Regions from separate parts of the Halomonas mongoliensis genome, predicted to be linked through region 1. Evidence: riboswitches for the same ligand, from Rfam matches in the RefSeq annotation. Region 1 holds a riboswitch; each other region holds the start of a gene.
The links. A riboswitch is a leader RNA that binds a small molecule or an ion and turns the genes downstream of it on or off. The one in region 1 is predicted to bind thiamine pyrophosphate.
Positions count from the first base shown of each region.

Region 2: linked by a shared signal. The riboswitch ahead of thiM (hydroxyethylthiazole kinase) and the one ahead of tenA (thiaminase II) in region 1 are both predicted to bind thiamine pyrophosphate.
Region 3: linked by a shared signal. The riboswitch ahead of ACRYRV_RS11325 (sodium:solute symporter family transporter) and the one ahead of tenA (thiaminase II) in region 1 are both predicted to bind thiamine pyrophosphate.

Region 1 covers NZ_CP199288.1:2,659,454-2,661,711, reverse strand. Annotated here, with positions in the region: gene ACRYRV_RS12480 (CDP-alcohol phosphatidyltransferase family protein) at 115-885, shown strand; TPP riboswitch at 928-1,065, shown strand; gene tenA (thiaminase II) at 1,154-1,822, shown strand; gene thiC (phosphomethylpyrimidine synthase ThiC) at 1,883-2,258, shown strand, end outside.
Region 2 covers NZ_CP199288.1:1,923,775-1,926,032, forward strand. Annotated here, with positions in the region: gene thiE (thiamine phosphate synthase) at 1-149, opposite strand, end outside; gene thiM (hydroxyethylthiazole kinase) at 139-960, opposite strand; TPP riboswitch at 997-1,099, opposite strand; gene ACRYRV_RS09075 (C40 family peptidase) at 1,148-1,633, opposite strand; gene ACRYRV_RS09080 (DUF6482 family protein) at 1,707-2,048, opposite strand; gene gloA (lactoylglutathione lyase) at 2,256-2,258, shown strand, end outside.
Region 3 covers NZ_CP199288.1:2,399,671-2,401,928, forward strand. Annotated here, with positions in the region: gene ACRYRV_RS11320 (HNH endonuclease) at 1-712, opposite strand, end outside; TPP riboswitch at 919-1,028, shown strand; gene ACRYRV_RS11325 (sodium:solute symporter family transporter) at 1,018-2,258, shown strand, end outside.

The sequences.
Region 1 (2,258 bases):
ATCGGCGTCGGCGGCCCTCCTCGCGGCCGACTGCTAGGGTAATCACCATGAGCCCCTCTGGCTCAGCATAGCGGCAATGCCGCGCTACCATGATGGACGCCCCGGGAGCCCCTGATGCCCTTGCCTCTTGCCCCGCCCCACCTCACCTCCGCTTCCGCCGGCACCACGCGGCCGTGGCGCCTGGCCCTGGAGCTGGCCCTGGGGGGCATCGCTCTGCTGGGTCTGCTTGCACTGCTGGGGCTGCCGGCGAGCCAGGCAGGCGGCGCCTCCCTCCCCTGGGTGGCGGCGCTGGCCTCCGTGACCTACCTGGGCATGGCGGCCCTGCTGTGGCGAGGGCTGAGGCGAGGCGCCTGGCCCCGAACGCGTTTGGGCCCGGCCAACCGGGTTACCCTGGCGCGGGGAGTGCTGGTGGCGCTGCTGGCCGGCACCCTGGCGGCCCCGGCCCTGCTGGCCGCCCAGGCGGCGTGGCTCTTCGTCCTGGCCCTGGTCGCCCTGGCGCTGGACGGGGTGGACGGCTGGGTGGCCCGCCGCACCGGCAGCGCCAGCGCCCTGGGGGCCCGCTTCGACATGGAGCTCGACGCCTTCTTCATCCTGGTGCTCTGCCTGGCGCTGCTGCTGCTCGGCCGGGTCGGCCCCTGGGTGCTGGCCATCGGCGCCATGCGCTACGCCTTCGTGGCGGCGAGCTGGCGCTGGGCCTGGCTCGCCGGCGAGCTTCCCGAAAGCCTGCGCCGCAAGGCGGTGTGCGTCTGGCAGGTGGCGGCGCTGATGCTGGCCCTGCTGCCGGCCACGCCGGGCCCGCTCGCCGTCTGGCTGGCCGCCACCGCTCTAGCGGGGCTCACCCTCTCCTTCGCCGTGGACGTGCGCTGGCTCTACCGACACCGATAAGCCTCGGGGCTGGCAAAAACATCCTGGCCTGCTAGAGTGGGCCTTCGCTTGACGGGGTGCCGGTGGAACCGGCTGAGATCGCCATACGACACTGCTTGTTTGCAATGAGCTGTCGTCACGGCGGGGCCCGTTGAACCTGATCCGGTTAGTACCGGCGTAGGAATCAAGCGGCGGCCTCCCCTCGGCTACCCAGGTGTAGCGCATCCCCCCAGGCCCCACTCCCTCCCTCGCCCCCACTCCGGATCGTCACTCGTCTCCGGAGAAGATCATGGGCTACCGCTTCAGCGATCTCACCGCCGCCTGCCAGGACGACTGGCGCGCCTATATCGAACACGACTTCGTGCGCGGCCTGGCCGAGGGCACCCTCGAGGAGGGCGCCTTTCGCCACTACCTGAAGCAGGACTACCTCTTCCTGATTCACTTCGCCCGGGCCTACGCCCTGGCCGCCTACAAGAGCCGCACCCTGGACGACCTGCGCCAGGCCCACGAGGGCCTCAAGGCGATCGTCGACCTGGAGCTGGGCCTTCATGTGGGCTACTGCCGCGACTGGGGCATCAGCGAGGCCGACCTCGCCGAGCTGCCCGAGGCGCGGGCCACCATGGCCTACACCCGCTACGTGCTGGACACCGGCAACCGCGGCGACCTGCTCGACCTCCACGTGGCCCTGGCCCCCTGCCTGGTCGGCTACGGCGAGATCGCCGACTGGATCAACGCCCGGCCTGGCACTGTCCGCGGCGACGCCAACCCCTTTGAGGCCTGGATCGCCATGTACGAGAGCGAAGAGTTCCAGGCCGCCCGCCGCGCCGAGGAGGCCTGGCTCGACGCCCGCCTGAAGGATGTCACCCCGGCGCGCTTCGCCGAGCTCACCCAGGTCTTTCGCGACGCCACCCGGCTCGAGATCGACTTCTGGCAGATGGGGCTGGATCGCGCCGACTAATGGCGTCTCACCCCTCACCCCTCACTGTTAACCCTTCACAACAACATCGAGGTTCCCCGAATGAGCAAGACCGCCCACTTCCTCGCCGAGACCGCCAAGGTCGACGAGGCCGCCATTCAGCCGCTGCCCGGCTCCCGCAAGGTCTACGTCGAGGGCTCGCGCCCGGACATCCGCGTGCCCTTCCGGGAGATCTCGCTCTCACCGACGAAGACCTCCGGTGCCGATGAGGAGAATCCGCCGCTGCTGGTCTACGATACCTCCGGCCCCTACACCGACCCGGAAGCCGAGATCGACCTGCGCCGCGGCCTGCCCGAGCTGCGCCGGGCCTGGATCGAGGAGCGCGGCGACACCGAGTTCCTCGACGGCCCCACCAGCGAGTACGGCCGGCGCCGCGCCAACGACCCAACGCTCGCCCAGCTGCGCTTCGACCTGACCC
Region 2 (2,258 bases), 740 kb from region 1:
TCGATCATCTCGCCGTCGGAGGCGTGCTTGTCGCGCAGCTGTACCAGGGTAGCGCCGCCGCGGACCGCGGCCACCACGGTCTCCACCAGGCCGCGCTCGGCGCACAGGCGGGGATCGGTGACGAGGTAGAGGGAGAGGTCAAGTCGCATCGTGAAACTCCAGAGGGGGAAGGGCATCGAGGGCGTCGCCCTCCAGGGTGTGGAGGGCGTCGAGGAAGGCCACGGCGAAGCTGCCGGGGCCGCGGGCGCCCTGGCCGGCCCCCTGGCCCGCGGCCCCGTAGCACGCCAGCGCCGCCACGGTCGCCTCGAAGGGGTCCTCGGCCCCCACCAGAAACGCCGCCACGACGCCGGTCAGGGCGCAGCCCAGGGTGGTGACCCTGGGCATCAGGGGGTGGCCGCCGCGGACCCGGGCCAGGCGGTGGCCGTCGGTGACGAGATCCACCTCGCCGGTGACCGCCACCACGCAGCCGACCCGACGGGCCAGGCGAGTCGCGGCCTGCTCGGCGGCCTCGGCCGGGTCGCTGCTGTCCACGCCGCGCCCGCCCGAGCCGCCGGCCTCCAGGGCGATGATCTCGGAGGCGTTGCCGCGTACCACCGTGGGCAGGCGCTCCAGCAGCCGGGCGACGGTGGTGCGCCGGTAGGCGGTGGCGCCCACGGCGACCGGGTCCAGCACCCAGGGCTTGCCGGTCAGGCGGGCCGCCTCGGCGGCCTCGTCCATGGCCTCTACCCAGTGGGGGGAGAGGGTGCCGATATTGAGCGTCAGGGCGTCGGCGATGGCGGCGAATTCGGCCGCTTCCTCCCGGGCGTGCACCATGGCCGGCGAGGCGCCGATGGCCAGCAGCACATTGGCCATGGAGTTCATGGCCACCAGGTTGGTGATGTTGTGCACCAGCGGAGCGCGCTGGCGTACTCGGGCCAGATGGGCCGCGAGGTCGATCCGCGAAGGAGTCGGTGTGGGCATGGGGCCTCCCGGGCGCGGGAGGTGCAGGCAGGCGAGGTCCTTGGCTGCACGACTCCCTACGCCGGCATGATCCGGGTCAGGTTCCAAGGGTGCCTCTCAGCCGCGGCCTGACATCACCGCGGCGCCCCTGTCGTAGTTGGTTGGCGCTGCTTGTCGATGATACGCCGCTGGGGCGGCCACACAAGTGTCAGGGCGCCGCTCGTGCCGCTCCCAGGAAGCGCTCCTGCCAGTAGGCGATCTCCACCGGGGCCGTCTCGACCCGGCGGCCGCGGCCCGGGGCGTGGATCATCTGACCGTCGCCGCGGTAGATGCCCACGTGGCTCGCCTTGCCGCGCCCGGCGGTATCGAAGAAGAGCAGGTCGCCGGGGCGGGCCCTGGGGGCCGAGGGCAGGGTGCGGAACTGGTCGTCGGCGGTGCGTGGCACCGGTATGCCGGCGGCCCGATAGGCGAGCTCCACCAGGCCGGAGCAGTCGAGCGCCTCGGGGGTGTTGCCGCCGAAGCGATAGGGGGTGCCCAGGGCGCTCTGGGCGGCGGCCAGAATCAGCACCCGCTCCATGGAGAGGCCCTCGTCCGACGCCGGGTCGTGCAAGGCAAGCTCACGGCCGGCGCAGCCGGCCAGCAGGGCCAGCAGCATCAGGCATAGGGAGAAACGCCAGGCGGTCAGGAGAGTCATGCCGAGGGCTCCTGGATGATGGAGGTCCCTCTACATTAGCCTCTGCCCGGAGCCCGGGGAAGCACCCGAGGCTTCACCGAAAGGCGATACGGGTGCCGTGGGCGAGCATCTCGTCCGGGGTCATGGCGTGGCCCGGCACTCCGATCATCTCGTCGCCGCACTGGTCGGACCAGGTCAGCACGCCATGGGTCAGGCCGAGCTCGCCGAGCTTGTCGCGAATCTCGCCGGTGCCGAGGAAGGTCAGGGTCTTGCCGTCGCCGTCGGAGAGCTCCGAGACGCCGCTGCCGTGGTGAAGGCGAACGGTGTAGATGCCGTCCATGGACTCCACCTCCACGATGGGGGAGAACCCCTGGGCGATGGCGCGGGCCAGCTCCCTGAGGGTGATATGGTCGCCGAGCTGATAGGCGTGGCCCATGATGGCCTCCTGCACGGGGGTGCATTGGATGTGTTGTAAAGGAAGTGTAGAACTATTTCCCCGCCTGGCAAGGGTCTTTGGCCATAAATTCCGGCCATCGTTTCTTTCTGTTAAAGTCATGTACAGTTGTTTGCGCGCCAGGGCTGGAAAAAGGCGCCCGCTGTCCCCATCCTCTGGGAACCATGTCATGAGCAACAGGAGCCGCACATG
Region 3 (2,258 bases), 260 kb from region 1:
GAAGACGGCTGAGAGAGATTCCGTTGCTGACTTCGGTGGTGCTCCCTGGATGCGGGTCCGGGATGATATGGGCTGCCTCGAGCAGTTGTGGCACGGGTAGACCGGTCATAGCGCAGCGATTGGAGTATGCCTGCATCACGCGTGCACGGAACTCTGCCTGATGAACCCGCGTTTTGGCTTCACGGATGACGTAGCGTTTTTCTAGTTCATCGACGTCGTAGGTGCCGGTGGTCTCTGCGACACGGCGCACATCGCCGATTCTTTCGCGCATGCTGACATGGCATAGCTCTCTAGCTAGGTCCACGCTATCGATATAGCAGGGCCATAAGGGGAAGTAGCGACCTGGAGCCACGCCCATCAGGTAGATGATGGGGTCTTGCCTTTCATAGCTAATCAGTAGCTGCCGATTTGCCGCCTTGGCTGTTCCTCCCGCCTCAAGCGAGTACCAGAAGCCTCCCTCATCGCTTGCGCCATCGGAATAGATATTGACTCGCCCCTGCTTGGGCACCACGGTCTTGATGCTCAAAATGCCATCCGGCATCTGTCTGGGTTTGAAAATGCCAATGGCCCGGCTGGCGATATAGAACGTCTCTTCACCCATAGGCACAGGTTCAGCAATGGCTTCCCAGGGGACATCATTCGAAAACTGTCGAGTGATGGCCTCAAGGCGCTGAAAGGCTGCTTGTCGAAGACGAGTGTCAAGATTCAGCAAGGCTTGCTCCCCGCTCTATGCCGATAGTATCCGCTCATACTAATCAAGAGGGGTGGCTTTTACATCGTCTCGCCGCGAGAGGGCTCCAACGTCGTGGTCGGGTGGTCAGTGGTGACCCCGTAGCCTCTGGCCGCCAGCCCATGGCCTCGCTATGATGCCTCCGGCCCGTCGCGTTACCGACAGCGGCGGGCCCACACAACTCATTCACTTGTCGCCAGGGGAGTCCCGCCGCAGCTGCGGGGGCTGAGAGGGCCAAGCGCCGACCCTGGACCTGATCCGGTTCATGCCGGCGGAGGAAGCGCGACATGCCCTACCTGACGTCTGCCGTGCTCGGCGCGGCGCTGCTGTGCTTTGCTTTCCTGGGCCTCAGGGCCCGCCGGGCCGACGGCCTGCTCGATGACTACGTCACCGCCCGCAACTCCCAAGGGGCCCAGGCCATCGGTCTGTCCTTCCTGGCCTCCAGCATGGGCGCCTGGATCCTCTTCGCGCCGCCGGAGATCGGCGCCTTCGTGGGGCCGGTGGCGCTGGCCGGCTACGCCATCGGCTCCTCGCTGCCCTTTATCGTGCTGGGGCTCTACGGCCCGGCGATCCGCCGTCACCTGCCGGAGGGGCGCAGCATCGGCGAGTTCGCCGAGTCCTGCTACGGCGCCGGGGTGCGGCGCTGGGTCTCCTTCGTCTCGGTGGCCTACATGGCGATCTTCCTGGCCGCCGAGCTCACCGCCATCGGCGCCATCGCCGCGCTGCTCTCGGACGTGCCGCCGGCGCTGGTGATCCTCGGGGTGGCGGTGGTCACCCTGGTCTACACCACCCTGGGCGGGCTGCGGGCGAGCCTCGCCACCGACCGCTGGCAGGCCTGGCTGCTGCTGGCCCTGCTGGTGCTGGTGGGCGGCGTGGCCTGGTGGTGGCTGCCGCCCATGCCCGCCGAGGCCGTGATGCCCTCGATTCCCACGAGCAGCGCGCTCTCGGTGGCGCTCACCCTGGTGATCGCCGTCACCGCGGCCAACCTCTTCCACCAGGGCTACTGGCAGCGGGTGTGGGCCGCCGAGGATGACCGCGCCCTGGCCCGCGGGGCCCTGCTGGGCGGGGCCAGCAGCCTGCTGGTGGTGATGGCCATCGGCGGGCTGGGCATGGTGGCCGCCATGCACGCGCTGCCGCTCGGCGAGCCGCCGATTCCCTTCTTCGCGCTGCTCTCCGCCGCGCCGGCATGGCTTGGCCTGCCGGCCCTGGTGCTGGCGGTGACCCTGGTGGCCTCCAGCGTCGATACCCTACAGAACGCCATCGCCTCCATGGCGGTGGCGAGCTCCGGCCGGCGCGGTCTCTCGGTGCGGGCGGCGCGCCTGGCCACGGTGGCGCTGATGCTGCCGGTGGTGTGGGTGGCCCTGCAGGGCTTCTCGGTGCTGCGCCTCTTCCTGATCGCCGATCTCCTGTGCGCCGCCATCCTGCTGCCGGTGCTGCTGGGCCTGTGGCGGCGCATGTCGCCGCTGGCCGCCGTGGCCGGCGGCGTGGCGGGCCTGCTCGGCGCGATCGTGCCGGGCTGGATCACCCT